DNA from 2 places in the Cellulosimicrobium funkei genome. Region 2 is predicted to be linked to the other one. Evidence: riboswitches for the same ligand, from Rfam matches in the RefSeq annotation. Region 2 holds a riboswitch; the other holds the start of a gene.

Region 1 (15,292 bases), on a different contig from region 2:
GGTGATGTCACGACCAAACTATGGGCGCCGTCCGGGGCCGTCAACGACCGACGCCCCGGGCGTGCGGGCGTGTCGCGCCCGCCACGTCGTCGCGCCGACCGCTGAACCCTCGACCCGAGGTCGAAGGTCTGTCTTGTCCGGTGTGTCCCGAAGCCTCGACCACGACCCGAGGGTCGGGCCGCCACGCACCGGGACCGCTCTACTCGTCCACCGAGAAGTCCTCGGGCTGGACGTGGTCGAGGAAGTCGCGGAACTTCTCGACCTCCTCCTGCTGCGCGACGTCGACGACCTCGACGCCCGCCGTCGCCACGACCTCCGCCGAGCACAGCACCGGGCTCCCGGTGCGCACCGCGACGGCGATCGCGTCCGACGCGCGCGAGTCGAGCCGCACGCCGTTGCTGAGCACGAGCTCGGCGAAGAAGATGCCGCCGTCGAGGGCGACGATCTCCGCCCGCTCGAGCCGCACGCCCACCGCGTCGAGCAGGTCCCGCAGCAGGTCGTGCGTCATGGGCCGCGGCGTGGGCAGCCCTGCCTGCGCCATGGCGATCGCGCTCGCCTCCCGCGGGCCGATGACGATCGGCACCACGAGCTCGGACGCGTCGTCGAGCAGCAGCACCACGATCTCCTGGTCGCGCTGCTGCTGACGGACCCCCAGCACCTCCACCGGGACCATCGGGACGTCGTCGCTCACTCCACCACCGTACGACTCCGCCCGGCATCCGGCAGGGGGTGCGCACCGGGCGTGCGCGCGACACGCGGAGGGCGTCGCGGGAGGTGCGGCGGGGCGGGTGCGGGCGTCAGCGGGTGAGGTCGTCGACGCCCTGGCGCACGAAGACGGTGTGCAGCTGCGCGCACAGCTCGCCGACCTCGGACGCGACGGTGCCGGCGTGGGCGCGCGCGGACGGGCTCTGCTGGCCGCGCCACGGCGAGACGACCTGCTGCACGAGGCTCACGTGGCGGTCGGCGGCGGTGCGCAGGGAGCGCAGGTGGCGGGGCTCGATGCCGTAGTCCGCGAGGCCGGCGGCGAGCACGACGACGTCGAGCGAGCGCGCGTCGAGCTGCCCGCCCGGTGCCTGGCGGAGCACGCCGGCCTCGATGAGGCCCTCGACGAGCTCGCGCTCGACCCCGGCGGCCGAGACGAGCGCGTCGACGGTGTAGCGCTGGCGGACGGCGGCCGACCCGGGCTCGCCGTCGGTGGTCGCGAGGCGGGGGGCGAGCGTCTCGGCGTCGGTCCCGGCGTCGAGCGCGGCGAGGCGGTCCTTGATGACCTTCAGCGGCAGGTAGCGGTCACGCTGCTCGACGAGCACGAACCGGAGCCGCTCGACGTCGGCGGGGCTGTACTGGCGATAGCCCGACGCGGTCCGCACCGGCTCGATGAGGCCCTGCTCCTCGAGGAAGCGCAGCTTGGAGTGGCTGACGTGGGGGAACTCGGCCCGCAGCGCGCGCAGCACGTCGGAGATGCGCATGGTCGCGCGGCGCGAGATCCCCTGGGGCCACGGTTCGGGCCCGTCCGCGGGCTCCGGGGCCGTGGCGTGCGCGGCGCCGGTCGACATGTTCACGACGGGGAGGCCGCGCCGCCCGCCGACGCCGCCGCGTGCGGGCTGGCGTGGAACGTGAGCCGGTACTTGCCGATCTGGACCTCGTCGCCCGTGCCGAGCGCGACGGCGTCGATCCGGCTGCGGTTCACGTAGGTGCCGTTGAGGGACCCGACGTCGCGCACGACGAAGTGCTCGCCCTCGCGCACGAACTCGGCGTGCTTGCGTGACACGGTGACGTCGTCGAGGAAGATGTCGGCGTGCTCGGAGCGCCCGGCGACGGTGCGCTCGGCGTCGAGGAGGAAGCGCGAGCCCTGGCCGGGGCCGCGCTGCATGATGAGCAGGGCCGAGTGGCGGGGCAGGGCGGCGACGGCGGCGTGCTCCTCGGGGCTCAGGCCCCCGGGCTGCACGCCCTCCTCGATCGGGGCCTCGATCCGGCCGAAGCTGACCGTCGTGTCGCTGGTCGCCCGGTTCGGCACCTCAGGACCGCCTGGGACACTCATCACGCCTCCTCGGGGCTCACGCACGTCGTGCTCGAGCTCGGAAACCGCACCGGGGGGCGAGCCCCGGGTGCGGGAAACTGGTGCTCGAAAACTACTACACCTGCAGGTCACGCGGTGCGTGCGACCCTCGGTCGTCCCAACCTACCCCGGCCCGTGGGCCCGCGGGAAGCCGGGTCACTCGTCGGCGGGGACGGGGGTCGCGTACCGGGGTGCGCGGGGCTCGACGGTCGCGGTGACCTCGGCCTGGTCCTGCTGGGTGACGGTGGTGCGCGCGCCGTCGGCCCGCAGGGAGGCCATGGCGCCGCCGGGGATCTCGAGCGCGGTCTCGAGCGTCGAGGGGTCGCCGATCGCGGTCCACCGGTACGGGGACGAGATCACCTGTCCGTCGACGACGACGCCGTCGGAGGTGTCCTCGAAGTAGCTGCTCGCGACGAGTCGGACGCCGTTGACCTCCATGGCCTCGGCGCCCGCGTTGCGCAGCTCCTCCAGCACGTTGAACAGGCCGAACGCCTTGAGCGGCTCGGCACCCTCGACGACCTCGATCTCGACGCCCGGGCCCTCGGCGGGGAGCCGGCCCGAGAGGATGCCGAGCGTCTCGGCCTGCTGCTCGGCGAGCTCGAGCGCGGCGCGCTCGCGGCCGGAGCCGGACTGCAGCTCGTCGCGCGTGGCCTCGAGCGAGGACACCTGCTCCTCGAGCTCGCCGGAGCGCTGGGTGACGTCGTCGAGCAGGCGCACGAGGTCGCTCTGGCGCAGGGAGGACAGCTGGTCCTCCTGCGTCTGGCTCACCTGGACGACGAGCGCGAAGCCGAGCAGCGCGCACAGGACGCCGACCATGACCTGGGAGCGCGACGCGCGCGGGCGCATCGCCCGGCCGAGGCCGCGCAGCCCGCGCGGCTCGGGCTGGGTGGGGGTGCCGTGGCGCCCGACGGCGGCCGTCGCCCCGGTGACCGGGTCCGGCTCGGCGGTGGGCGCGGTCTCGGCGTCCTGCTCGGGCGCCGCGGCTTCCGGGGTGGTCGTCGCGCCCGGCGTCGGGCGGTCCGGCGGGGTGGTGGCGGTGCGCGGGTCGTCGGTGCGGTCGTCGGGTGCGGGGCGCTCCCCCGCTGCTGCGGCGTCGCCCGGGACGGTGGGGTCGCTCGACACCGGGGTGCCCGGGTCGCTGGTGCCCGGGTCGCTCGGCGAGGGCGCGCCGGTCGGCGCGGCACCGGTCGGGGTCGTGCCGGCCACGGTGCTGCCGTCGTCCTCGTGGTGGTCGGTGGTGACCGTGGTCTGGTCACGGGCCGCCGGTGCGTCGCTCGACGTCGTGGGGTCGTCGGGGACCGCTGCGGGGTCGACCGGGTCGTCGTGAGGCGTGCCGGACGGCGCACCCGGGCCGGGGTCGGTCTCGACGGGGGTCGCCGCGTCCTCGTTCGAGTCGTCGGTGCGGGCCGGGGCGGGCTCGGCGTCGTGGGAGTCGTCGTCGGTCCCGGGCTCGGTGCCGGGGACGGCAGGGGTGTCGACGGCGGGGGTGTCGACGGCGGGGGTGTCGACGGCGGGGGTGTCGACGGCGGCGTCGTCACCGTCCGCGGGCGTGGCGGGGTGCTCGGGCCGGTCGCCCGGAGCCTGGTCGCGGGGGTCGCGGCTCATGCTCACGCCTTGAAGATGTGGCGCCGGATCGCGGCGGCGTTGGAGAAGATGCGGATGCCGAGGACGACGACGACGGCGGTCGAGAGCTGGCTGCCGACCCCGAGCTGGTCGCCGAGGAACACGATGAGGGCGGCGACGACGACGTTCGACAGGAACGACACGAGGAAGACCTTGTCGTCGAACAGGCCGTCGAGCCGGGCGCGCAGGCCGCCGAACAGGGCGTCGAGGGCGGCGACGACGGCGATGGGGAGGTAGGGCTGCAGCGACACGGGCACGGTGGGTTGCAGGACGAGGCCCGCGACGATGCCCACCACCAGTCCGACGACTGCGATCATTCGACGATCTCCTGCCCTGTCTCGTGCGGTGCGGATGGGGTCCCGGACCCGTCGGTCGTGCCCGGCGCGGGGCTGGTCTCCTCGGCGGGTGCGTCGGAGTCTACGGTCGTCTCGGGGGCGTGCGCGAAGAACAGCGTGGGCGCGGACCGGCCGGGCAGGTCGAGGCGGCTCTGCGTCGTGACGCCGGAGCGGATGCCGTACTGGGTGCCGAGGAGCTGGAGGAAGTCGGACGTGCCGGACCGCAGGAGCGAGGTGCGCATCGCGTCGGGGTCGCCGATCGCCTCGACGCGGTAGGGGCCGACGAGGGGCTGCAGGTCGACGAGCACGGCGTCGCCGGCGCTGCGGATCGCGGACAGGCCGGTCAGGCGCTGGTCGTTGATCGCGACGGCCTCGGCGCCGCCGGCCCACAGGGCGTTGACGACGCGCTGCAGGTCGGAGTCGTGCACGAGCGAGCTCGCGTCGGTGGCCCCGGAGGACAGGCCGCCGCCGGTGTCGTCGAGGGTGACGACGACGCCCTGGCCCTCGACGGGCTGCGTCCCGGTGAGCGCGCCCTCCTCCTGGAGGCTGTCGAGCACGTCGGCGCTCGCACCGCTCAGCGCCGCGCCCTGGAGCTGCTCGATCTCGCCGGACAGCTCTGCGCCGCGCGCGGAGAGCTCCTCGGCGGTGGCCTGGCGTTCGAGGATCTCCTGCTCGAGGGTCTCGCGTGCGGCGATGACGCCGGGCTGCGGGGCGCGCAGCTGCACGGCGGCGGCGGTGGTGACGATGCCGAGGACGACGGCGAGGGCGACGAGCGCGACGGTGCCGGTGCGCCCGCGGTGCGGGGTCTGCCCGGCGGCGCGGCGCGCGGCCGCGGCGGCGTAGCCGGGGTCGAGGGGGCGGTGCATGACCTCGTTGAGGAGGGTCATGGACGCATCTACGGGTGCGCGGCGCGCGGCGGCGGGCTGGTCCGGTCGCGTGTCGGTCACGGCGTCTCCTTCGTCGCGGTCCCGGGCCGGTCGGTGCGGGCGGCGCGGTCGCGCAGGACGAGCGCCCGGGTCTGCAGCACGTACTGCGCGCCCGCGAGCCAGTACAGGCCCACGCCCCACCAGGTGAACGCCCACCCGGTGACGGCGGCGACGTCGCCGAGCCAGCCGGGCATCTCCGCGAGGAGCAGCAGCGGGAACGCGTACAGCAGGGCGAACGTGCCGGCCTTGCCCGCGAAGCTCACGGGCAGCGGCCCGTAGCCGTGGCGGGCGAGCAGCGGCAGCAGTCCCGCGAGCAGGACGTCGCGCGCGACGATCGCGACGACGAGCCACACGGGCACGACGTCGCGCCACGCGAGCCCGAGGAGGGTGACGAGGATGAAGAGGCGGTCGGCGGCGGGGTCGAGCATCTGCCCGACGCGGCTCACCTGGTCCAGGCGGCGCGCGAGCACGCCGTCGAGCCAGTCCGACGCGCCGGACACCGCGAGGACGACCAGGGCCCACACGTCGTCGCCGCGCACGATGAGCACCGCGAACACGGGCACGAGGAGCAGCCGCAGGAGGCTGATGACGTTCGGGACGGTCAGGACGCGCGAGCTGACCTGCTGCCCTGCCGTCACACCCACCGCCCCGTGCTCGCGTCGCGCCGTCGCGGCGACCTGCCGCGCGCGACCATCCTACGTACCGGCCCCGGTGACCTGGGCCCTCATTTCGCGGCGCGGCGCCCCGCAGGGCCCGAAATCACCCGCTTCGCCCGGTGTCCGGGGCGGGCCGGGCACCGGCGGGGCGGGTGCGGGTGAGGGACGTCACCGGGCCCGGCCCCGCGGCCCGCCCGCGCGCTCCGGTACGATGGGTGGACGTCTGGAGTTCGTCGCTCGTCCCGCGTGTGTCCGTGAGAGTGGCCGACCCCCCTGATCTCCCCGATCGTGGCGGTGGCCGGCCTGGTGTGTTCGGGAGTGCGACCTGCGAGAACCGACCCGGTGACCGCACGCCACTCCACACCCCGAAACGAACGGTCCTCACCCTTTCATGACTGCTGACGTCGTCGCGCCCTCGCACGCCCTCGACCACTCCACCGACACCTCCCCCGCCGTCGCGGAGCAGACCGCTCCCACCGGCCCCGTGTTCTCCGACCTCGGCCTGCCCGCGCCCCTCGAGCGCGCCGTCGCCGACCTCGGGTTCGTCACCCCGTCCGCGATCCAGGCCGAGGCCATCCCCGCGCTCCTCGCGGGCCGCGACATCACCGGCGTCGCGCAGACCGGCACCGGCAAGACCGCCGCGTTCGGCCTCCCGCTGCTCGCCGCGATCGACCCCACGCTGCGGCGCGTGCAGGCCGTCGTCCTCACCCCGACGCGCGAGCTCGCGATGCAGGTCGCCGACGCCGTCGAGTCGTTCGCGACCCACCTGCCCAAGGTCGACGTCGTCGCCGTGTACGGCGGCTCGCCCTACCAGCCGCAGCAGCGGGCGCTCGCGGCCGGGGCGCAGGTCGTCGTCGGCACGCCCGGGCGCGTCATCGACCACATCGAGCGCGGCACCCTCGTGCTCGACGACGTGCGCTTCCTCGTGCTCGACGAGGCCGACGAGATGCTGCGCATGGGCTTCGCGGAGGACGTCGACACGATCTTCTCCCGCGCGCCGCGCGAGCGTCAGGTCGCGCTGTTCTCCGCGACGATGCCCGCCCCGATCCGCCGCGTCGCGAACGAGCACCTCACCGACCCGGTCGAGATCGCCGTCGCGCGGCAGTCCTCCACGGTGACGAGCGTGCGCCAGACGTATGCCGTCGTGCCGTTCCGCCACAAGACCGGCTCCCTCGTGCGCGTGCTCGCCACGTCCGACGCCGAGGCCGCGATCGTGTTCACCCGCACGCGCGGCGCCGCGGAGGAGGTCGGGTCCGCGCTCGTCGAGCGCGGCATCTCGGCCGCGACCATCTCGGGCGACGTCGCGCAGAAGGAGCGCGAGCGGATCGTGGAGCGCCTGCGCTCCGGGGCGCTCGACGTCCTCGTCGCGACCGACGTCGCCGCGCGCGGCCTCGACGTGGACCGCATCGGTCTCGTCGTGAACTTCGACCTGCCGGGCGAGCCCGAGGCGTACGTGCACCGCATCGGCCGCACCGGCCGCGCGGGCCGCACCGGCGAGGCCCTGAGCTTCGTCACCCCGCACGAGCGCGGGCGCCTGCGCGCGATCGAGCGCACGACCCGCACCCCGCTGCAGGAGATCGAGATCCCCTCCCCCGCGGACGTGTCCGCGCACAAGGTGCGGGCCCTGCTCGGGCAGGTTCCCGCCCGCCAGGAGGCGGGCCGCCTGTCGATGTACGCCGACATGGTGCGCACCTTCCTCGCCGAGCACGACGTCGACCCGGTCGACCTCGCAGCGGCCATGGCGGCGCTCGCGGTCGGCGACGACGGTCCGCGTGCCCGTGAGGAGCAGGAGCGGTTCGAGGCGGAGCGGGCCGCGGCGCGCGAGCAGTCGAAGGCGCGTCGTACGGAGCGCGCGGGCGAGCGTCCGTCGCGCGGCGACCGTGCGTCGGGCCGGCGCGAGGGCGACGGGACGCGCGGTATCCGCCGCGACGCCGTCGGGACGCGCTACCGCCTGTCGGTGGGGCACAAGGACGGCGTGATGCCCGGCGGGATCGTGGGCGCGCTGACGAACGAGGCGGGCCTGGCCGGGTCGGACGTCGGCAAGATCGACATCTTCCCGTCGTTCTCGCTCGTGGACATCACCGCGCCGCTCGACGCGGACACGATGGACCGCATCTCGCGGGCGCGGGTCGCGGGCAAGGCGCTGCGCATCCGTCTCGACGAGGGCGCGCCCGCGTCCCGGGGCCCGCGTGCCGGGCACGGCCCGTCGGGTCGTCGTGACGAGCGTCGTGACCGGTTCGACCGTGCCGACGACCGGGGCGAGCGCAAGCCGCGCCACCGCGCCGCGTTCTGACCCGCGCCGCCGGCGGCAGCCCCGCCGGCGCACGACGACGGCCCCCGGATCTCCTCGATCCGGGGGCCGTCGTCGTCGGTGCGGGGTGAGGGGGGAGCGGGCACGGGGGCCGCGCGCCTGCGGTGCTTACTCGTGGGCCTCGCCGTGCGCCTTCACCAGGGCGGCGAGGCGACGCGCCTCCGCCTCGCCCCGGGCGCCGTCGGCCCGTTGGATGCCCATGACGGCGAGGGTGGACCCGTCCGCGAGGTCGAGGCGCACCCATGCGTCGCCGGAGCCGAAGCGGACCGACACGATCTGGGGCCAGGCGAGGCGGCGCGTGTAGATGACGTTGCGCACCCGCAGGCCCTCGCGCGTCGGGACGGCGTGCACGCCGCCCAGGCGCCACAGCAGCCACGCCGCGAACAGCGCGAACGCCGCGATGGACAGCCGGTTCACCCACGACGTGCCGAGCGGCCCCGTCGCGGACAGCCCCACCACGACGCACCCGCCGACGACGACCACGCCCGTCGCCCACGCCGACACCAGGCCGAACCGGGGCCGGAACGTGCGGTACGGGTCGTCGTCGCGGTCGCCCGGCAGGCCGGGGTCGGGGAACGGGTCGGTGCTCATGCCGCCACCGTCTCACACCCGCCGACCACCCACCGGCGGCACGAGGTCAGAGGCGCGAGGCGTGGATCCGGGTCACGAGGATCGCGCGCGCACCCACGTCGTACAGGGCGTCCATGACCTGGTTCGTGCGGTCGCGGCGCACCATCGCCCGCACCGCCGCCCAGTCCCGGTCGTGCAGCGGGGACACCGTGGGCGACTCCAGGCCCGGCGTGATCGCGACCGCACGGTCCACGAGCGACACCGGCACGTCGTAGTCCATGAGGACGTACTCGTGCGCCGTCAGCACCCCCTGCAGACGACGCGACAGCACCTCCACCCCCGCCGGGACGTCCGCCTCCGCAACCTTGCGCGGCCGGATCAGCACCGCCTCCGACACCAGGATCGGGTCGCCGAACACCTCCAGGCCGGCGCCCCGCAGCGTCGTGCCCGTCGAGACCACGTCCGCGACGACGTCCGCCACCCCGAGCTGCACCGCCGACTCGACCGCACCGTCCAGGTGCACCACCGTCGCGTCCACCCCGTGCGCCCGCAGGTGCCCCTCCACGAGGACCTCGTACGACGTCGCGACCCGCAGCCCCTGCACCTGCTCCAACGACGTGATCGTCCCCGCCGGCGCCGCGTAGCGGAACGTCGACCCCCCGAACCCGAGCTGCATGTGCTCCACCGCGTCCGCGCCCGAGTCCAGCAGCAGGTCCCGACCCGTCACCCCGACGTCGACCGTGCCCGACCCCACGTACACCGCGATGTCGCGCGGGCGCAGGAAGAAGAACTCGGCGTCGTTGTCCGGGTCCGCCAGCACCAGCTCGCGCGGGTCACGGCGCTGGCGGTACCCCGCCTCGCGCAGCATCTCGACGGCGGGCTCGGACAGGGACCCCTTGTTGGGGACGGCGATACGCAGCATGACAGGACCTTCGTTCAGGGGATCGGGCAGGAAGAGGGGAACAGCAGGGACGAGCGAGGGGCGAGCGGCGCTCGCGGCCGGGAGCGGGGACGCTCACCGGCGCGGCCGCTCACAGATGCTCGTACACGTCCTGCAGGCTCAGACCCTTCGCCAGCATGAGGACCTGCAGGTGGTAGAGGAGCTGGGAGATCTCCTCCGCCGTCTTCACGTCGCCCTCGTACTCGGCGGCCATCCACACCTCGGCGGCCTCCTCGACCACCTTCTTCCCGATCGCGTGCACGCCGGCGTCCAGCTCAGCGACCGTGCCGGAACCGGCAGGTCGCGTCGTGGCCTTCTCGGACAGCTCCGCGAACAGGGACTCGAACGTCTTCACGGGCTCCAGGGTATCCGCCACCCGGACCCGGCCGGGGCGTGTCCGCCCAGCGGGCACGCCCCGACCCGGTCCGTCACAGGTCGCGCAGCGCCACGACCGTCGCGACCGCCGCCTCCGCGGCCTCCGCACCCTTGTCCTCCCGCGACCCCTCCAGGCCCGCCCGGTCCAGGGCCTGCTGCTCGTCGTCGCACGTCAGCACACCGAACCCCACCGGCACCCCCGTGCGCACGCTCACGTCCGTCAGACCCGACGTCGCCGCCTGGCACACGTACTCGAAGTGCGGCGTCCCCCCACGGATCACCACGCCCAGCGCCACCACCGCGTCCGCGCCGTGCTCCACCGCGCGCGCCGCCGCCACCGGCAGCTCGAACGACCCCGGCACCCGCACCACGCTCACGTGCGACACGTTCGCCGCCGCCAACGCCCGCCGCGCGCCCGCCAGCAACCCGTCCATCACCTCCGTGTGCCAGCTCGCCGCGACCACCGTCACCCGCAGCCCCGACCCGTCCACGCTCACCGTCGGCGCACCTGCCCCGCTCATCCCTCGTCCTCCTTCGTCTCCGTACCCGGCTCGTCGCCCGGCTCCACCAGGACAGCCCCGTCCGGGACCGCCACCGTGTCCAGCAGATGACCCATCGCCACCTTCTTCGTCACCAGGTACGCCCGGTTGTGCTCCCCGTGACCCACCTCGATCCGCTCCGCCCCCACCACGTCGATGCCCGACGCCACCAGGCCCGTCACCTTCGCCGGGTTGTTCGTCAGCAACCGCACCCGCGACAACCCGAGGTCCGCCAGGATCGCCGCCGCCGCCCCGTACTCCCGACGGTCCACCGGCCACCCCAGCTCCAGGTTCGCCTGCACCGTGTCCAGACCCGCGTCCTGCAGCTCGTACGCCCCGATCTTCGCCAGCAACCCGATGCCGCGACCCTCGTGCCCCCGCAGGTACACCACCGCACCCCCCTCCGCCGCTACCCGCCCCAACGCCGCCTGCAGCTGCGGACCGCAGTCGCACCGCAACGACCCGAACGCGTCCCCCGTCAAGCACTCCGAGTGCACCCGCACCACCGGCACCACCTCCGTCCCGACGGCGCTCGCGGCCTCCGCACCAGCCTCACCCCGGCCCGAGGCACCAGCAGGGGGGACCGCAGGGACCAGCGCCACGTGCTCCGCCCCCGTCCGCAGGTCCCGGTACCCCACCACCCGGAACCGGCCGTGCACCGTCGGGAGCTCCGCCGACGACGTGCGGTGCACCCGCCGCGCCACCGCCTCCCGACCCGGCACCTCCGCGGCCACCGCAGGCGCCGGGTCGTGCACCCGCCGCCACGCCACCAGGTCCGCGATCGTGATCAGCACCAACCCGTCACGCTCCGCCAGCGCCGCCGCGTCCCCCAGACGCATCATCGTCCCGTCGTCGTGCACCAGCTCCGCGATACCCCCGACCTCACCCCTCCCCGCCAGACGCACCAGGTCCACCGCGGCCTCCGTGTGCCCCGCACGATGCAGCACACCCCCCGGCACCGCCCGCAACGGCAGCACATGACCCGGCCGGATCAGATCACTCGCACCCGACGCCGGATCCGCCAGCACCCGCAACGTCCGCGCCCGGTCCTCCGCCGAGATCCCCGTCGACACCCCCGTCGCCGCGTCCACCGTCACCGTGTACGCCGTCCGCCGCGGATCCTGACTGTGCGGCACCATCAACGGCAGCTCCAACGCGTCCGCCCGCGCCGCCGGCATCGGCGCGCACAGGTACCCCGACGAGTGCCGGATCGTCCACGCCACCCACTCCGCCGACACCCCCTGCGCCGCGAACACCACGTCCGCCTCGTTCTCCCGGTCCGGCGAGTCCGCCACCAGCACCGGACGCCCCGCCCGGATCGCCGCCAACGCCTCCTCGACCGACCCCAGCCGCACGCCCCCCGACCCCTCCGGCACCGCGGCGCTCGCGGACCCCGCGCCCGTCACGACGCGCTCCCGGGGACCACGCCGGACACCAGCAGGCGTTCGACGTACTTCGCGAGCACGTCCACCTCGAGGTTCACCCGGTCGCCCGGCACCAGTCGCCCGAGGATCGTCGCCTCGAGCGTCGTCGGGATCAGCGAGACGCCGAACGTCTCGTCATCCACGTGCGTCACCGTCAACGACACCCCGCTCACCGCGATCGAGCCCTTCTCCGCCACGTGCCGCGTCAGACCCGCAGGTGCGGAGAGCACCAGGTCGTCCCACCGCTCCCCCGGCATGCGGCTCACGAGCGTGCCGACGCCGTCCACGTGGCCCTGCACCACATGACCGCCCAGCCGCGCGTCCGCCCGGACGGCCCGCTCCAGGTTCACCGGCGACCCCGCCACGAGGTCACCCAGCGCAGTCCGACGCAACGACTCCGGCATCACGTCCGCCGTGAACGACCCGTCGCCCCCGAGGCTCGTGACCGTCAGGCACACCCCGTTCACCGCGATCGAGTCACCGAGCGCCGCGTCCGACGCCGCGAGCGGCCCCTCGACCGTGAGCACCGCGTCCTCCCCCGCGCCACCCGGGAACGCGATCCCCCGGACCCTGCCGATCTCCTCCACGATCCCCGTGAACATCAACCCACCCGTCCTTCCGTGCTCTTCCTGGACACCACCAGCGCGTCGTCCCCGACACGCCTCACCTCCACCGTGCGGAACCGGTGCGCGTCGGCGATCGTCGCCACACCCAACCCGTCCACCGCTCGCCGCCCGCCCCCCAGCAGCACCGGGGCCACGTACGCGTGCAGCTCGTCCACCGCGCCCGCGGCCAGGAACGCCGTCGCCAGCGTCGGACCGCCCTCCACCAGCACGTGCCGCACCTCGCGCTCCGCGAGCCGCTCCAGCACCTCACCGACGTCCCGCGTCAGCACGTGCACCAGCTCGCCACCCTCCCCGCGGACCCGCGCCGCCGGCGGGATCCCCCGCAGGCCCACGACCACCCGCAACGGCTGGTGCTCCGCCAGACGCGCGGCGCTCGCGGCCTCGTGGGACGAGCCGTGGGTGGGCACCCGCGCGGTGAGCTCGGGGTCGTCGGCCAGGAGCGTGCCCGTGCCGACGACGATCGCGTCCACCTCCGCCCGCACGCGGTGCGCGTGCTCGCGCGCTGCGGGCCCGGTGATCCACCGGCTCGTCCCGTCCTGGGCGGCCACGTAGCCGTCGAGCGTCGTGGCCGTCTTGAGCGTCACGTACGGCGTGCCGCGCCGGACGGCCGTGAGCCACACCCGCAGGAGCTCCTCGCCCTCGGCGGCGCGCAGGCCGCGCACGACGCGGACCCCCGCGGCCCGCAGCCGGTGCGCGCCGCCCGTGGCGACGGGGTTCGGGTCGTCGACGGCGAGCACGACCTCCGCCACGCCTGCGGCGACGAGCGCGTCGGCGCACGGGCCGGTGCGACCGGTGTGGGCGCACGGCTCGAGCGTCACGACCGCCGTCGCGCTGGCGACGTCGACGCCGCGCGCCCGGGCGTCCGCGAGGGCCGCCGCCTCGGCGTGCGGCGTGCCCGCGCCACGGTGCCACCCCTCGGCGAGCACGGGCCGCGGGTGCGGGTCGATCGAACCGGGCGCGGCGCCGTCGGGCAGGGTCGCGCCGGGCGGAGGGCCCAGCAGGACGCACCCGACGCGGGGGTTCGGCCCGTGCGCCGGCCCTCGGACCGCCAGTTCGAGCGCGCGCGTCATCGCGTCGTCGACCGTCAGGGTGCGGGGGTGCTCGCCCATCGTCCTCCTCCCGGGCACGGGCGCTCCGGGGTGAGGGCGGGCGGCGGGTCGAGCCACGAGGGCTCGACGGCGTCGCTCACCACGGCGAGGCCGTCACCGTCCCGGACGGGTGCACCGGCGGGTCGCCGGAGCACCACGCGCCGAGGCGTGGCCACGCCGCACGTGCTTCCTCCCATCCGGACTTTCACCGTCGGTCCTGGAGTTCCACCAGGTCAACCGCGCGTGGGCGCGGGTCGCGGACTGTCACCGCCGGCTCGGAATTGCACCGACCCCGGAGCACGTTCGTGCGTACTGCGTTCTGCAACGGCCGATGTTACTCCGGGTGCGCTCCGCGCGGGCGCGACCGACGGTCCGACGCGTTCTCGCCCGCTCCCGTCGAGGTCCGCGCTCGCGAGAACCGCCTCACCCTGAGCGGCCGCGCTTCGCCGTCCGACGACCGCCGCCCCGCTCCTCTGTGCTTGGTGGTGAGTTTTCCGCGGTCTGGCAGAAGTGAAATATGCGCTTGGCACACTATTTTATGTGGAACGAAGAAGGGGCCCGTAAGGGCCCCTTCCCCTCCTGACGTCAGTGGGCGTGCGCCGACGCCTCCGCCAGCTCGCGCAGCGCCTGGATCTCCTCGGGCACGTTCTCCGCCCCGTAGACCGCCGACCCGGCGACGAAGACGTTCGCCCCCGCGTCCGCGGCCCGCTCGATCGTCGACCGCGACACTCCCCCGTCGACCTGGATCCACACGTCGAGTCCCGACTCGCTCACGGCCTCGCGCGCCCGCCGGATCTTCGGCAGCGTCCCCTCGATGAAGGACTGCCCGCCGAAGCCCGGCTCGACCGTCATGACGAGGATCATGTCCACCTCGGTCAGCAGGTCCAGGAAGGGCTCCACCGGCGTCGCAGGGCGCAGCGCGACGCCTGCGCGGGCTCCCAGGCGGCGGAGCTCGCGAGCGAGCCGCACAGGGGCAGCAGCGGCCTCGGCGTGGAACGTGACCGACGCCGCGCCCGCCTCCGCGTAGGCCGGCGCCCAGCGGTCAGGGTCCTCGATCATGAGGTGGGCGTCGATCGGGACGGGCGACACCTGCGCCAGTCGCTCGAACACCGGCAGCCCGAGCGTGAGGTTCGGCACGAAGTGGTTGTCCATGACGTCGACGTGCGCGTAGTCCGCCGTGGCGATCGCGTTCAGGTCGCGCTCGAGGTTCGCGAAGTCGGCGGACAGGATGCTCGGTGCGATGAGGGCTGCCATGGGCCCCAGCCTAGGGGCGCGTGCCGGAGCCCGGTGCTCGTACCCTCGTCGCGTGAGCGACCTCTCCTCCCCCTCCCCCGGCCCGGCCCCTGCCTCCGTCCGCGGCACGCCGCACCGCCCCGGGGACCCGCACGCCTCCGCACCCGTCGTGACGGTGCGCCCGGCCACGGTGCACGACCTGCCGCGGGTCGCGGAGATCGCCGCCCCGTTCGTGCGCGACACGTGCGTGACGTTCGAGGAGGAGGTCTGGGACGTCCCGGCGTGGCACCGCAAGCTCGACGACGTCACCGCGCGCGGCCTGCCGTTCCTCGTCGCCGAGGTCGACGCCCCGGGCGGGCCGAGCTCCCCGACCGGCGCCGTCGTCGCGGGCTACGCGTACGCGTCGGCCTGGCGCCCCAAGCCCGCCTACCGGCACACCGCCGAGGACACGATCTACCTCGACCCGGCGCACGCCGGGCGCGGGGTGGGGACCGCGCTGCTCGCCGCGCTCCTGGAGGCGGTCGCCGCCGCGGGGGTCCGCCAGGTCGTCTCCGTCGTGGCCGACGTCCCCGAGGCCGCCGGGTCGCTCC
Region 2 (15,292 bases):
CCTGGCGTTTCGGGGATGCGCACGGGTATCTTGCAGGAGACCGAACAAATCCCGGGATCCCCAGCCCGGGCCGAAGAGCAACGAGGCCTTCATGACCGATCGATCGACACCCAGCGCGGCTGCCCCCGGCCGCTCGTTCGCCAGGACCTCGCCACGACGCTCGCGCGTGGTCACGGCCTCCGCCGTCGTCGGGGCGCTCGCCCTCACGGCCGCCACCTTCGCGTCGCCCGCCGCGGCGGCGCCCCAGCCCGCGGCCAAGCCGGCGGCCTCCGTCGCCGGGCCGTCGGACATCAACGGGTTCCGCAGCGTCGGCTACGTCATGGCCGACTCGCGCGTGACCCGCGACTTCCACGTGGCCGACCTCGTGCGCACCGGAGCGATCGAGGACCTCACCCACATCAACTACGCGTTCGGCAACGTCACGACCGACCTGGTGTGCGACATCGCCGACGTCCCCGGCGAGGGCGACCCCCTCAACGACTTCGTCGCGGAGGTGCCCGCCGCGGACTCCGTCGACGGCAAGGCCGACAAGCCGGGCCAGAAGCTCGCCGGCAACTTCAACCAGCTCAAGAAGCTCAAGGCCGTCAGCCCGGAGACGAAGATCCTCGTCTCCCTCGGCGGCTGGACCTGGTCGGACAACTTCTCCGAGGCGGCGTCCACGGCCGAGGGTCGTACGCGGCTCGTCGACTCGTGCCTCGACCTCTACATCGACGGCAACCTGCCGGTCGTCGACGGCAAGGGCGGCCCCGGAGTCGCGGCCGGCATCTTCGACGGCATCGACATCGACTGGGAGTGGCCGGTCACCGGCGGCGAGACGGCGAACGTCCGCCCGGAGGACAAGGAGAACTTCCTGCTCCTCATGGAGGAGTTCCGCGCCGAGCTCGACGCGCGCGGCGCGACGACGGGCCAGGACTACCTGCTGACGGCGTTCGCGCCCGCGGGCGGCTGGAACGCCGGCCAGGGCGGCTGGCTCGACCCGCGCCTGTTCGCGGTCGTCGACTTCCTCAACGTCCAGGGCTACGACTTCCACGGCGGCTGGGTCCCGAACAAGACGGGCCACCAGGGCAACCTGCACCCCGACGGCGCGGAGAACTGGGGCCTCGGCCTCGACGGCGCGCTCGGCATGTACGTGAAGGCGGGCGCGGACCCGTCGCAGATCAACGCGGGCCTCGCGGCCTACGGCCACGGCTGGTACGGCGTCAAGGACGGCACGAAGGGCTGGCAGCCCGCCGCCGGGTACGTCGGCACCAAGACGTACGCCGAGCTGCGCTCGTTCGGCGGGAAGAAGTTCTTCGACCCGAAGATCGGCGCGAGCTGGCTGTACAACGGCGACCAGTGGTGGAGCTACGACGACCCGGCGTCCGTGACGGCGAAGGCCGAGTTCGTCGCGACGCAGGGTTACGGCGGCGCGATGTGGTGGGACCTCTCCGGCGACTACCGCAACGAGCTCGGCGACGCCCTGGGCTCGACGCTGCGCGCGGCGACCCCCGGTCCCGGCGTGGCCGAGGAGTGCGCGGTGCCCTGGTACGGCACCGGCGTCTACACCGGTGGTGAGGTCGTCTCGCACGAGGGCGCGGAGTACAAGGCCCAGTGGTGGACCCGCAACCAGGAGCCGGGCGCGAGCAACGCCTGGAAGAAGATCGGCCCCTGCGGCACCGCGCCCGAGGTCGAGGCGGCGGTCTGCGCCCCAGCCTGGTCGCGCGAGGCCGTCTACACCGGCGGGCAGACCGTGTCCCGCGCCGGCGTGAACTACAGGGCCCAGTGGTGGACGAAGGGCGAGCTCCCCGGTTCCGTGACGTGGGGCTCGTGGGACCCGGTGGGTCTGTGCGCCTGAGCTGACGGCTGGTCCGGGTGCCGCGTGCGCCCGGACGGCCCCCGCACGACGACGGCGGGCCCGGTCTTCGGACCGGGCCCGCCGTCGTCGTGGTGGGGGGAGAGCGGCGCCGACGGGCGCCGGGAGCGCGTCCCCGGGGGTGTCAGCGCTTCGCGCGCAGGTCGCGGCGCAGGTAGTGCCACGCGAGGACGCAGCACACGATGCCGTTGAGGAGCCCCACGACGACGTCCGCCGGTCCGTGGGCACCGCGGTAGAGCCGCGAGAGACCCACGCCGAGCGGCACGAGGCAGCACAGCACCGTCACGACGACGCGCAGGACCGGGTTCGTGATGCGCTGCGCGAGCAGGGCGAGCGTCAGGTAGAACGCCGCCGACGCGCCCGTGTGCCCCGAGGGGAAGCTGGACGTCGGGGGCGCCTCGTCGAGCCGCGAGACGTCGGGCCGCTCGCGCCCCACGACGATCGACGACGTGAGGAAGATCAGCGCCTGCAGCGCGACGGCGAGCGCGGGAACGAGGGCGAACCACCACTGCCGGGTGCGCCACCACACGAGCGCGACGGTGAGCAGCGTGCCGCCGATGATGAACTCGGTCGTGCCGATGAGGGAGAGCACGTCGGTGACGGTGTCCCAGAACGGCGTGCGCCGTTGCTCGAACCACCGGTTGACCGCGACCTCGCCCGGCAGGTCGCCGAGCGGCCCGGTGACGAGGAAGCCCGTCGCGACGATGACCACCCACAGCACCGCCCCCGGGAGGAACGCCCGCAGGCCGACGTCGCGCAGCACCTCCTTCGCCGTGGGGCGGGTCGTGTCCAGCTCGTAGCGGTGCACGAAGGGTTGCATCAGACCTCGTTCCTGGGAGTGTCACCGGAGGGACGATCGGACCGCGCGGCGTTCCAGCCGTGGTAGCCGACGGCGGACGCCCCCGCGACCGCGCCGCCGAGGAGGATCCCGCCGACGACGTCGGAGGGGTAGTGCGCGCCGAGCAGCACGCGGTCGGCTGCGGTGACGAGAGCGAGCGCCGTCGCACCGCCGACCACCGCGACGCGGCCTCGCCGCCCGAGCAACGGCCAGACGAGCACGCTGAGCGTCACCCCGACGGCCGCGGCGTTCATCGCGTGCCCGGAGGGGAAGCTCGCGCCCGGCACGGTCGACACGGCGTCCTCGAGGACGGGCCGCGCGCGGCCGACGACCTCCTTCGCGCCGAGGCCGAGGGCCCACGCGCCCCAGATCGTCCCGGCCGCCCAGGCCGCTCGTGACCCGAGCCCGTGGCGTCGCCACGCCCAGACGCACACGCCCATCGCGGCGAGGTTCATCCACCGTGCTGCGAGCGCCTCCTGTCCCACGAGGAGCGCGCGCTCGAGCGCGGGGCGCTCGCCGGCGAACCGGGTCGCCGCGGCGACGGCGGCGCGGTCCGCGTCGACGACGACCCCCGACTCCGCGCGCACGAGCCACGCGAGCGCGAGCACGGGGAGGGAGGCCGCGACCCCGTACGCCGCGGCCCGCCAGAGGGCGCGGTACGGGGTCCGGTGGGCTGGCACCCCCGGACAGTAGCGGCACCCCCGCGTCGTCGCGCGCGGGAGCCGGTGCCCCGCGTCAGGCGGGGAGCGCGGCGACCGCCTCGATCTCGACGAGCGCGCCCGGCCGCGCGATCCCGACCCGCAGGACCGTCACGGCAGCCGGGTGCTGGCCCCAGACCTCGCCGACGGCGGCGAAGCCCTCCATGAGGTCGGCCTCGGGGTCCAAGTAGACGGCGAGCCGCGCGACGTCCTCCGGCCCGGCGCCTGCCTCGGCCAGCACTGCGAGGACGTTGCGCAGCGCCTGGGCCGTCTGGGCCGCGATGCCGCCCTCGACGATCGCGCCGTCCGCGTCGGTGCCGTTCTGGCCCCCGACGTAGAGCGTGCGACCGGTCTCGACGATCGTGCCCTGCGAGAACGCCGGGTTGCGGTGCAGCCCGGGCGGGTTGAGGTGCGTGACGCTCTGCGTGGCCATGGTCGTCCCCTTCTGCGGTCCCGGTCCTGGTGCTGCCGACGCTACGCCGTGCCCCCGACAGACCCCCGACAGACCCCCGACAGGCCACCGGACACGACCCCGAAACGCCCCCGGCGGGTGGTCCGCGCGGCTCCGACGGGCCGGTCCGGCGTCGGCTGTGTAGGAAGGAGGGGTGAAGCAGTCAGCAGGGCTCGTGCTCTACCGGTTCCGTGCCGACGTCGTCGAGGTGCTCCTCGGGCACATGGGGGGCCCGCTGTGGGCGCGCAAGGACGCGGGCGGGTGGACGATCCCCAAGGGCGAGGTGGAGCCGGGGGAGGACGAGCACGCGGCGGCGCTGCGCGAGTTCGCGGAAGAGCTCGGCGTCCCGGCTCCCGCCGGCGCGGCACCGGACCTCGACCTCGGCACGGTGCGCCAGCGCGCGGGCAAGCTCGTCGCGGCGTGGGCGCGGGAGGCGGACCTCGACGTCACGACGATCGCGAGCAACACGTTCGCGCTGGAGTGGCCGCCGCGCTCGGGACGCATGCAGGAGTTCCCGGAGCTCGACCGGGCCGGCTGGTTCGCGCTCGCGCGCGCCCGCGGGCTCGTCGTCGCGGGTCAGGTCCCGCTGCTGGACCGGCTGGAGGAGCTGCTCGCGCGCGAGCCGGCGCGGAGCACGACGACCGAGGGATGACGAGAGCCCGGGACCGCGGTCCCGGGGCCCGTCGAGCGGGAGGCGTCAGCCGAGCAGGTAGGGCGCCGCGGCGAAGCCTGCGGCGAGCCCGACGAGCGCGACGGCGACGGCGGACAGGTGCGAGCGGCGCGCACGGCTCGCGGTACGGCGGGCTGCGTCGGTCACGGTGGTCATGACGGTCCTCTCGTGGGGGGCGGTTCCAGGGAGAGGGACCACGTCAGACGCGATCCATGACGCGAAACCCGGCCGTCGTGGCGCGATCTGCGTCACACCGCGGCGGCCGAAACGCGCCAACCCTGGTGCAGCATCGTGCACCAGGGTTGGTCGGCTCGCGCGGCGGAGCCCCGAGGGGGCCCGCCCGGAGGGTCAGGCGCGCAGGACGAGCGCGTCCCCCTGACCGCCGCCGCCGCACAGCGCCGCCGCGCCGACGCCGCCCCCGCGGCGACGGAGCGCGAGCGCGAGGTGCAGCGCGAGCCGAGCGCCCGACGCGCCGACCGGGTGGCCGAGCGCGATGGCGCCGCCGTCGGCGTTGACGACGTCCGCGTCGATGCCGAGGTCCGCGACGGACTGCAGCGCGACGGCGGCGAACGCCTCGTTGATCTCCACGAGGTCGAGGTCCGCCGCGGCGATGCCCTCGCGCTTCACGGCGGCCTCGATGGCCCGCGCCGGCTGGGAGTGCAGCGAGTTGTCGGGTCCCGCGACCTGCCCCGCCGCACCGATCTCGGCGAGCCACGGCAGGCCGTTGCGCTTCGCGAAGGCGCGGCTCGCGACGACGACCGCCGCCGCGCCGTCGGACAGGGGCGAGCTCGACCCGGCGGTGATGGTCCCGTCCTGCACGAAGGCGGGGCGCAGGCGCTCCAGGGCCTCGAGCGTCGTGTCGGCGCGCACGCCCTCGTCGTGCTCGACGACGACCGGCTCGCCCCGCCGCTGCGGCACCTCGACGGGGGCGATCTCCTCGGCGAGACGCCCGGCGTCGCGCGCCGCGGCGGCCCGCTGGTGCGAGCGCAGCGCGAACGCGTCCTGCTCGGGGCGGCCGATGCCGCGCGTCACGCAGCCGCGGTCGGTGAGCTCGCCCATGACCTCGCCGCTGAACGGGTCGTTCAGGCCGTCGTGCGTGAGCGAGTCGGCCATCGTCACGTCCCCGAACGCGAACTCGGAGCGCGACCCGACGACGAGGTGCGGCGCGTTCGTCATGGACTCCTGGCCGCCCGCGACGACGACGCTCGCCTCGCCCGTGCGGACCAGCCGGGCCGCGTCGATGATCGCGGTGAGGCCCGAGAGGCACAGCTTGTTGATCGTCACGGTGGGCACGTCCCAGCCGAGGCCCGCGAGGATCGCGGCCTGGCGCGCGGGGCCCTGCTTGGCGCCCGCCTGCACGACCTGCCCGACGATCACCGTGTCGACCTGCTCCGGCGCGACGCCCGCGGCCGCGAGCGCGCCGCGGATCGCGTGCGCGCCGAGCTCGGCCGCCGAGAGCGAGGCGAGCGCGCCGCGGAAGCGCGCGAACGGGGTGCGCGCGCCGTGCAGGAGGACCGGGGTGACCTCGTCCTCGGGGGTGACGGCGGCGGCGTCGGGCAGGGGGCTGGCGTCGGTGCTCATGGGACTCCGATCCGGGGAGGGCGAGGAGACGGGGCGAACAGGAAGGAGCCCCCGGCGCCGCGAGGAGGGGCGAGCGGCGCCGGGGAGCGGGGGGGAGGGCGTGCGCCCTCGGGACCGTCAGACGAACGCGGAGACGCCCGTGATGTCGCGTCCGACGATGAGCGCCTGGACCGACTCGGTGCCCTCATAGGTGTGCAGGGCCTCGATGTCGGCGAAGTGCCGCGCGACGCGGTTCTGGAGCAGGATCCCGTTGCCGCCGAGGAGGTCGCGCGCGCTCGCCGCGACCTCGCGCGCCCCGCGGGTGCACGTGTACTTCGCGAGCGACGCCTGCGGGCCGGTGAGCGTCCCCGCCTCGTCGAGCCGCGTCATCTGCGCGACGAGGAGCTGGAGCTGCGTGATCGTCGAGAGCATCCGGGTGAGGCGCTCCTGCACCATCTGGTTCGCGGCGAGCGGGCGTCCGAACTGGACGCGCTGCTTCGCGTACGCGACCGCGGCCTCGTAGCACGCGACCGCGTGCCCGACGGCGGCCCACGCAACCCCGAGGCGCGTCGCGAAGAGCACGCGCGAGGTGTCCTTGAACGACCGCGCGCCGGGCAGGGCGTTCTCGGCGGGGACGAACACGTCGTCGAGCACGACGTGCGCCTGCCAGATCGCGCGGAGCGACACCTTGCCGGTGATGGTCGTGCCCGTGTAGCCGGGGGTGTCCTGCGGCACGACGAACCCGTGGACCTGGCCGTCACCGTCGTCGCCGACGAGGCGCGCCCACACGACCGTGATGTGGCCCGACGACCCGTTGCCGATCCACTTCTTCTCGCCGTTCAGCACGTAGCCCTCGACGCCGTCGCGCGTCTCCGTGCGCGCCGTCGTCTCGAGCGAGACGGAGTCCGAGCCGTGGGTGGGCTCGGTGAGCGCGAACGCGCCGAGGATCTCCCCGCGCGCCATGGGCTCGGCGTACTTCGCCCGCTGCTCGTCGGAGCCGAGCATCTGGATGCTGCGCAGCGCGAGACCGCCCTGGACGCCGCAGATCGTCGCGACGGAGCCGTCGCCGCGCGACATCTCCATGGCGGCGAGGCCTGCCGCGAGCTGGCTCACGTGCGGACGACCGTCGACGTCGACGCCGTCGCGCAGCAGGTCGAGCTCGCCCATGCGCTTGACGAGGTCGAACGGCACCTCGGCGCGCTCCCAGTAGTCGTCGATGACGGGGAGCACCTCGTCCTGGACGAACTGCCGGACGCGCCGGAGGTGGGCGCGGTCCTCCTCGGTCGCGTCGGCGAACGCGCCGGCGTAGTCGAGGTCGAGCGGGGTCGCGAGGTCGTAGGTGGGCTCGGTGACGCCGGGCATGATCGGGGTGGTGGGCATCGGTGCTCCCCTGGGAGGGCGGCTGCGGTCGGTCGACCGTCCTCGACGCGGTTGCCCGGGATGCGGGCCCGGCGTCGGCGGCGGTCCCTCCCATAGTGCAGCGATACCCCGTCTCAGTCAATCGAGACGGCGTATCGGCGGGAGGTGTGCGCCTCCGTCGTAGGGTGCCTGCGTGACGACGACCGCCCGGGTGGCCTGGGACGACGACGCCTCCGCGGGCGAGTGGATCGCCGGGCGGCTCGGCGAGTTCGGCCCGCGCGTCGACGGCACGGTCCCGCGCGGGTACGCGGCGTACGCGTGCGTCCCGCACCCGTCCTGCGACGACGACGGCACCCTGGCGACGCGGGCCGACGCCCTGGCGGCGGTCCTCGGGCCGTTCACGGGGGACCAGCCCGTCCACCTCGGCCTGTGGACGGGGCACGCCTTCTTCTACGACCACGGGACCGACCCGCGCACGACCTCCGGCGTCGCCCCGTTCGTCGGGTGGCCCGAGGGCGAGCCACGGCCGACCCCCGAGGAGATCGAGCGGGCGCTCGACGACGCGTGGGGCCACATCGCGCCCACGCTGGTCGAGCGCCCGGCCGCCCCGATGCTCGAGCTTCCGCACCGCGAGTACCACCTGTGGACGGGGACGCTCGGCGACGTCGGCGCGTTCCGTGACCACCAGCCGCCGAACCTGTGGTGGCCGGCGGACCGGTCGTGGTTCGTCGGGACGGAGATCGACGCCACGGCGACCTACGTGGGTGGGAGCGACGCGCTCGCCAGGGCGGTGTGCGCGGACCCGACGCTGCGCGCGAGCCGCGTGGCGCCGTCGGACAGGATGCTGTTCGACGACTGACCCGCGGCCACGGCGGCGACCGGCCGGGAGCCGGCGGTCAGGCGGGCGCGCCCGCCGCCGCGGCGTCCGCCTCGGCAGCGGCGGCCGCGCGGCGGTTGACGCGCCACCACACGAAGAACCCGACGAGCGTGAACGCGCCGTAGAACACGTACATGAACGCCGACGCGTAGAAGCCGGCCGAGATCAGCAGCGGCACGCCCACGACGTCGACGGCGACCCAGATGAGCCAGAACTCGACCCAGCCCTTCGCCATGCCGTACGTCGCGAGCAGCGAGCCCATGAAGATCCACGCGTCGGCCCAGACGGGCTCGTACGACTCGAGCGCGCGGAACACGGGGGTCAGGAGGGCCGTGCCGCCGACGAGCGCGACGACGAGGAGCACGCGCTGGCGCCACGACGCCCAGCGCGGCACGACGGCGACGCCGTGGCTGTCCGCGTCGGCGTCACCGAGCCGCGCCTGGGTCTTGCGCCACTGCACCCACCCGTAGACCGACACGACGACGAACATCACCTGGCGGCCCGCCTGGCCGAGCAGGTTGACCGGGTTGGGCGTCGCGAACACCGCGCCGAGGAACACCGTGAGCAGCAGCAGGTTGCCGACGATGCCCACCGGCCACGCCCACACCTTGCGCCGCATGCCGCCCAGCGCCGACGCCAGGCCGAACCCGTTGCCCACGATCTCGCGCCACAGCAGGTGCTGGTCGCCGATCGTCAGCTGCGCGTCGAACAGCGCGTGGATCAGGTCCATCGGATGTCCTCGTCCTCCCGGGCACGAGCGCTCCGGGGTGAGGGCGGGCGGTGGGGACGGGCCACGAGGGCCCGACGGCGTCGCTCACCACGGCGAGACCGCGCCCCGTCGCGCGGGCTCGCGAGAGCCCGGCCGAGGACGGCCGCGCCGCACGTGCTTCCTCCCATCCGGACTGTCACCGTCGGTCCTGGAGTTCCACCAGGTCAACCGCGCGTGGGCGCGGGTCGCGGACTGTCACCGCCGGCTCGGAATTGCACCGACCCCGGAGCACGTTCGTGCGTACTGCGTTCTGCAACCGCCGATGCTACTCGCGCATTCCCCGGGCACGGGACTCGCACCGCACCGTCCCACGGATTGGAACACGATGCGATCTTGCGCCACCTGTTTGGCGGGGCGGGGTGGGAGGGGTCAGGCGAGGGCGTCGCGGACGGCGCGCGCGACGTCGTCCGCGACGGCCTGCGCGTCCGCGTCCGCGTCCACCACGGTCACGACGACGCGGCGCGCCGCGGGCACGCCGTCCCCGCTGCGCTCCCGGGCGGCGCCGTCCGGCGCGGCGTACCGGCCGACGGCGGCGCGGCGCAGGTCCGCGAACGCCTCCTCGAGCTGGGGGCGCAGGTCCTGCTCGGGGGAGCGCAGCCACCGGCGCAGGAGCGCGTTGTGCACCGCGACGACGGACGCCGCGAACGCGATGGACGCCGTCGAGCGGCGCTCGTCCGGCGGGAGCGCGTCGCGCAGGTACGCGGTGAACGCGCGCTCGTAGCGGTGGGTCGTGACGAGCTCGCGGTCGCGCAGCGCCGGCACCTGCTGGAGGAGCTGCCAGCGGGCCAGGGACGTCTCGCGCTGACCGACGTGGTGGTCGAACACCAGCCGCGCCGCGCGGCACACCTCGAGGTACGGGTCGACCGTCGGGTCGGGCGTGAGGTGCCCCTCGGCGTCGGGCACGGGCCGCGTCGCGGCGAGCATGACGACGACCTCGTCGAGCAGGAGCTCGTGGTCCGCGAAGACCACGTCCTCCTTGGACCCGTAGCGGCGGAAGAAGGTGGCGCGGCTGACCTGGGCGGCGTCGGCGATCTCCTCGACGGTCGTCTGCTCGTACCCCTTGCGGGTGAAGAGCTCGATCGCTGCGTCGACGGCCTGGGCATGGGTGCGGCTGCGGACGTCGGTCATGCACCGGACGGTACACCGGTACCCGGCGCTCGCCCGGCCCGGGGGCGGTGGCCCTGGGGCGGCGCCGGGTGCGAGGCTGGTGCCATGCCGGACCAGCCTCGCGTGCACGCGATCCACGTCGCGAAGGCCCGTCGGCTGCCGACGCGGGTCGTCGCGTCGGTCGAGGCCGAGGAGGGCAAGGGCCTCGTCGGCGACCGGTACCACGGGTCGAAGCACCGGCACGTGACGATCCAGACGCTCACCGACCTGGCGGCCGCCTCCGCGGACCTCGGGCAGGAGATCGACCCCGGCCTCACCCGGCGCAACGTCACGCTCACCCACGGCGACCTGCCCACGAAGCCGGGCTCGTTCCTGCGGATCGGGGACGTCGAGCTCCAGGTGCTGCGGATCGCCGCGCCGTGCCGGCTGCTCGACGACTGGATCGCGCCCGGCGCGATGCGCGCGATGCACGCGCGGGGCGGCGTCGTGTGCCGTCTGCTGTCGTCCGGCACGGTCCGGGCGGGCGACGTCGTGGTGTGGGACGCGGCGGCCGCCGGCGGGGCCTGAGCCCCGGGGCGGCCTCCGGCCCGACGGTGGCCGGGCGCGTGCCGTCGGCAGTGGCGCCCGTGCTTCGACGGTAGACCTGTGGTGGCCCCGCGTCGACGGCTGGGGCGGGTGAGACCGCGGGCGTCGGCGAGATCCCTGGTGCGCGGGCCGCGGGCGCCGCACCAAGGGTCAGCCGCCGAGGAACGCCTTCATCGCGAGGGTCGAGAAGAGCACCGCGCCGGCGGCGACGGCCAGGGCGACGACCCAGCCGTTCGCCCGCTCGACCGGGGGGACGGCGGGCCGACGCGCGGGGGCCGCGCCCCGCCGTCGGGCCCGGGACGCGCGGCGCGCGGTGAAGCGCAGGCCGCGCGCTGCCGCGCGGGCGGACGGCTGCTCGGGTGCGCCGTCGTGGGCGGGGAACGCGGTGTCCCGGGCGGGGGTGGGGGTCACGGTGCGCCTCCGGAGGTTGGCCGGCGCCGCTGACCGGCGCCGTACCGACAGTCTGTCCCGCGGCGCACCCCGGGCGCGTCGCCCGTCCGGTGGATCCTGCGGCCCGCCGGGGTGCGACCTCCGGATGACGCGCGCGTGGTCCTCGTGGCCCGCGAGGTGCACGCTCTCGCACCGCCGACCGCACGGGCGACCCCACGGCCGACCGCGCGACGGCCCGCACGAGCGACCGCTCGGCGGTCAGCGCGGGGCGTTCTCCTGGTACCGGGGCCGGCCGCCCCGGGCGGCGCGCTGCAGGTAGCGGACCTCGCGCAGCGCGACGGCCGCCGCGACCACCAGCGGGACCCACGCCCAGACGCGCCCGCGCAGCACCAGCACGAGGCACACGACCGCGACGACGATCCCGCCGAGCACGGTCGCGACGCTCGCCCAGCGCACGCCGGTCCGGAACTCGTCGGCCCGCTGCCACCAGCGGCGCAGCCGCTCACCGAGGCCGGGGCGGGGTGCCGGCCCCGGGCTGACGCTCATGCGCGGGCCTCGCGCGTGAGGGCGACGCCCTCGATGCTGCGGACGGCCATGCGGAGCGCGTCGGCGCGCGAGATCTCGCCGTCGTCGGCCATGGACCACGCGTTGAACAGCATCCACCACAGGGTGCGGACGATCCACGCCACGCTGAGCTGGTCGTCGACGACGCCGGCCTCCTGCCCGCGGCGCAGCAGCTCCCGCACCGGCTCCTCGGCCTGCTCGGACTCGGCCCAGAACGCGGACTCGGCGTCGGCGAGTTCGGTGAACAGCACCATGTACCAGGGGCCAAGGTCGAAGTACTCGAAGGCGAGGCGGCGCAGCGCGGAGGCCGGGGGCCCGTCGTCGAGCCGCGCGGCGGTGATCGCCGCCCGCGTGCGCTCGACGGTCTCGGCGCCGATCGCCTCGACGAGGTCGGCGCGCTCGGGGAAGTAGCGGTGCAGGGTCGTGCGGCCCACCTGGGCGGCCTGCGCGACGTCGCCGAGCGACGCGGACTTGTCCGTGCTGAGCACCGAGACGGCCGCGTCGAGGATCGCGCGCCGGGTCCGGGTGCGGGTGCCGCTCGTGGGCGGCGCGTCGGGTGCCGCTCCGGAGGGCGTCGCCGCGGAGGTGCTCCGCGCGCTCGTTCGTGCCGTCACGCGGCCCACGATAGCCCGCGTCGTGACGGAACGCCGGTTGTCACGGATGGAACACTCGTGTTCCACTAGGGGCGTCGAGCGCTCCGGCGCGCGACCGCCCGCGCCGCGTCAACGACGGTTGACACGAGAGAGGATGTCAACCATGGTTGACGACATGTCCCCGACCGCCACCACGCCCGAGGCCCCGTCCGCTCCTCGCGACGCCACCCCTCGGGGTCCGTTCCTCCCGCGCCTCGCGGTGCTGTGGCAGTTCGTCCGCCCGCACCGCCGGACCCTGCTGCTCGGCCTCGTGCTCGGTCTCGGGACGACGGCCGCCACCCTCGCGACGCCGATGGTCACCAAGTGGGTGCTCGACACGCTCGGTACGGGGGAGTCGCTGACCCCGGCCGTGCTCACGCTCGTCGGGCTGCTCGTCGTCGGGCTCGTGCTCGGGCTGTGGCAGTGGGTCCTGCTCGGCACGCTCGCCGAGCGCGTGGTGCTCGACGCGCGGTCGTCCATGGTGCGGCGCTTCTTCCGCGCGCGGATCGGCGCGCTCACCGGCCGCCCGACGGGCGAGCTCGTCACGCGCGTCACGTCCGACACGGTGCTGCTGCGCGAGGCGGCGTCGTCGAGCCTGGTCAACCTCGTGAACCTGGCGGTGTCCCTGGTCGGGACGGTCGTCCTCATGGGCGTGCTCGACCTCGTCCTGCTCGGCACGACGCTCGGGGCGATCGTCGCCATCGGCGTCCTCGTGGGCGCCCTCATGCCCCGCATCGCGAAGGCGCAGGAGAAGGCGCAGGAGTCGCTCGGCAGCCTGGGCGGCACGCTCGAGGGCGGGCTGCGCGCGATCCGCACCATCAAGGCGAGCCGCGCGGAGGGCCGCCAGATCGACCGGGTGCTCGACGACGCGCAGGACTCCGCGCGCCACAGCGTGCGGGCCGTGCGGACCGAGGCGGTCGCGTGGAGCATCGCCGGGGGCGGCATCCAGCTCGCGATCATCGTCATCCTCGCGCTCGGCGCCTGGCGCGTGGACCAGGGGCTCCTGGCCGTGTCGAGCCTCGTCGCGTTCCTGCTCTACGCGTTCCAGATCGTCGAGCCCGTCACGGGGCTGACCATGAACGTCACCCAGCTCCAGGCCGGCATCGCGGCCGCGGGGCGGATCCGCGAGGTCCAGGCCATCGAGCCGGAGGAGGACGACGACCCCGCCGCGCGTCGCCCGGCCGGGGTGGGCGCGGCGTCGGGCACGGCGGCCCCGCACGACGCGCCGCGACTGTCGCTGCGCGGCGTCACCGCGCGGTACCTGCCGGGCGGCGAGCCCGTGGTGCGCGACCTCGACCTCGACGTGCCCGCGCGCGGGCACGTCGCGATCGTCGGCCCGTCCGGGGCGGGCAAGACCACGACCTTCTCGCTCCTGCTGCGCTTCCTCCAGCCCGAGTCGGGACGGATCCTCCTCGACGGCGTGCCCTACGACGACCTGACGTTCGACGACGTGCGGCGCCGCTTCGCGTACGTCGAGCAGGAGACCCCCGTCGTGCCGGGCACCATCCGCGAGAACCTGCGCCTCTCGGACCCCGCCGCGACCGAGGAGGCGATGTGGGCGGCGCTCGCGCAGGTGCGGCTCGACGCCAAGGTGCGCTCGCTGCCCGACGGCCTCGACACGTCGCTCGTCGGGACGACCGTCTCGGGCGGCGAGCGCCAGCGCGTCGCCCTCGCGCGCGCCGTCCTGCACGCGCCCGACGTGCTGCTCCTCGACGAGGCCACCGCCCAGGTCGACGGGCTCACCGAGGCCGCCGTGCACGCCGTCATCGAGGACCTGGCCCGGGACCGCGCCGTCGTGACCATCGCGCACCGCCTGTCCACGGTCATCGACGCCGACGTCATCCTCGTCATGGAGGACGGCCGTGTCCGCGCGCGCGGCACGCACCCCCAGCTTCTCGCGACCGACGAGCTCTACCGCGAGCTCGTCGCCGCCCTCCGCATCGCCACCGAGGAGGCCCCCGCACCGCGCTGACCCGGGTGCGGCGATGAGTTCCGCGCCCGCCCGCGGTCGGACGTGTCGTCAGGACGGACGACGGCGGTCGCGGCGCACGCGGACGCGGAGGGTGAGGGCGGCATGGGGAACGTGACGTGCGACGTGGCGGTGTCGGTGGACGGGTACTCCTCGCGCCCCGACCAGACGCTGGAGCACCCGTTCGGCGCGGGCGTGGACCTGCACCGGTGGATGGTCGAGACCGCCGACGAGAACGCGGCCGAGATCGCCGCGATCGTCGACGCGGGGGCGTTCGTCATGGGCAGGAACATGTTCACGCCCGGGCGAGGGGACTGGGACCCGGACTGGCAGGGCTGGTGGGGCCTGGAGCCGCCGTACCACGCGCCGGTGTTCGTGCTCACGCACCACCCGCGCGAACCGCTCGTCCTGGAGGGCGGGACGACGTTCTTCTTCGTCACCGACGGCGTCGAGTCAGCGGTCGCGCAGGCGCGGGAGGCCGCGGGGGACCGGGACGTCGCGATCGCGGGCGGGGCCGCGACCATCAACCAGGTGATCACGGCGGGGCTGCTCGACGAGCTCCGGCTGCACGTCGTGCCCCAGGTCCTCGGCCACGGCGACCGCGTGCTCGACGGCGTCCCGCCCCTCGCGCTCGAGACCGTCGCCGTGCGAGCGGCGTCCCAGGTGACCCACGTGACCTACCGGGTGCGGGGGCCGCTCGGCTGACGTGCCTCCCGGCGCGAGGCTCTCCCGGCAGGCTCAGCCGAGCACGGCGAGGAGGAGCGGCGCCGCGACGACCAGCACGACCACCGACCCGAGCACGACGACCCGCCGCCACGGCCCGACGTCGTCCCGCGCCCGGCGCTCGCGCGTCCGGTCGGTCCACGCCGCGCCGTCGTACCAGCGCTCGCTCCCCGAGCCCGGTACGTCCGCGTACCACCCCGCCGGTGCCTTGCGCACGTCGCCTCCTCGCGTCCCGGTCCGGTGAGCCC

What was found. Region 2 has a riboswitch for FMN ahead of pnuC (nicotinamide riboside transporter PnuC). Riboswitches for the same ligand answer to the same signal wherever they lie in the genome.
Region 1: linked by a shared signal. The riboswitch ahead of ribD (bifunctional diaminohydroxyphosphoribosylaminopyrimidine deaminase/5-amino-6-(5-phosphoribosylamino)uracil reductase RibD) and the one ahead of pnuC (nicotinamide riboside transporter PnuC) in region 2 are both predicted to bind FMN.

The regions. Positions count from the first base shown of each region.
Region 1 covers NZ_FTMI01000003.1:406,349-421,640, forward strand. Annotated here, with positions in the region: gene BXA05_RS09980 (bifunctional nuclease family protein) at 200-673, opposite strand; gene ftsR (transcriptional regulator FtsR) at 798-1,553, opposite strand; gene BXA05_RS09990 (FHA domain-containing protein) at 1,556-2,038, opposite strand; gene BXA05_RS20540 (DUF881 domain-containing protein) at 2,213-3,661, opposite strand; gene BXA05_RS10000 (small basic family protein) at 3,664-3,996, opposite strand; gene BXA05_RS10005 (DUF881 domain-containing protein) at 3,993-4,961, opposite strand; gene clsA (cardiolipin synthase ClsA) at 4,958-5,578, opposite strand; gene BXA05_RS10015 (DEAD/DEAH box helicase) at 5,988-7,889, shown strand; gene BXA05_RS10020 (PH domain-containing protein) at 8,016-8,498, opposite strand; gene hisG (ATP phosphoribosyltransferase) at 8,545-9,399, opposite strand; gene BXA05_RS10030 (phosphoribosyl-ATP diphosphatase) at 9,509-9,772, opposite strand; gene ribH (6,7-dimethyl-8-ribityllumazine synthase) at 9,846-10,313, opposite strand; gene ribB (3,4-dihydroxy-2-butanone-4-phosphate synthase) at 10,310-11,686, opposite strand; gene BXA05_RS10045 (riboflavin synthase) at 11,734-12,357, opposite strand; gene ribD (bifunctional diaminohydroxyphosphoribosylaminopyrimidine deaminase/5-amino-6-(5-phosphoribosylamino)uracil reductase RibD) at 12,357-13,490, opposite strand; FMN riboswitch at 13,649-13,774, opposite strand; gene rpe (ribulose-phosphate 3-epimerase) at 14,055-14,723, opposite strand; gene BXA05_RS10060 (GNAT family N-acetyltransferase) at 14,776-15,292, shown strand, end outside.
Region 2 covers NZ_FTMI01000002.1:705,811-721,102, forward strand. Annotated here, with positions in the region: gene BXA05_RS07360 (glycosyl hydrolase family 18 protein) at 167-1,834, shown strand; gene BXA05_RS07365 (phosphatase PAP2 family protein) at 1,977-2,672, opposite strand; gene BXA05_RS07370 (phosphatase PAP2 family protein) at 2,672-3,370, opposite strand; gene BXA05_RS07375 (RidA family protein) at 3,426-3,821, opposite strand; gene BXA05_RS07380 (NUDIX hydrolase) at 3,994-4,491, shown strand; gene BXA05_RS20685 (hypothetical protein) at 4,537-4,665, opposite strand; gene BXA05_RS07385 (acetyl-CoA C-acyltransferase) at 4,858-6,090, opposite strand; gene BXA05_RS07390 (acyl-CoA dehydrogenase family protein) at 6,208-7,449, opposite strand; gene BXA05_RS07395 (hypothetical protein) at 7,622-8,287, shown strand; gene pnuC (nicotinamide riboside transporter PnuC) at 8,325-9,035, opposite strand; FMN riboswitch at 9,186-9,309, opposite strand; gene BXA05_RS07405 (TetR/AcrR family transcriptional regulator) at 9,444-10,202, opposite strand; gene BXA05_RS07410 (MOSC domain-containing protein) at 10,287-10,748, shown strand; gene BXA05_RS20690 (hypothetical protein) at 10,917-11,177, opposite strand; gene BXA05_RS07420 (hypothetical protein) at 11,415-11,702, opposite strand; gene BXA05_RS07425 (TetR/AcrR family transcriptional regulator) at 11,699-12,334, opposite strand; gene BXA05_RS07430 (ABC transporter ATP-binding protein) at 12,477-14,324, shown strand; gene BXA05_RS07435 (dihydrofolate reductase family protein) at 14,427-15,026, shown strand; gene BXA05_RS20025 (DUF2510 domain-containing protein) at 15,060-15,260, opposite strand.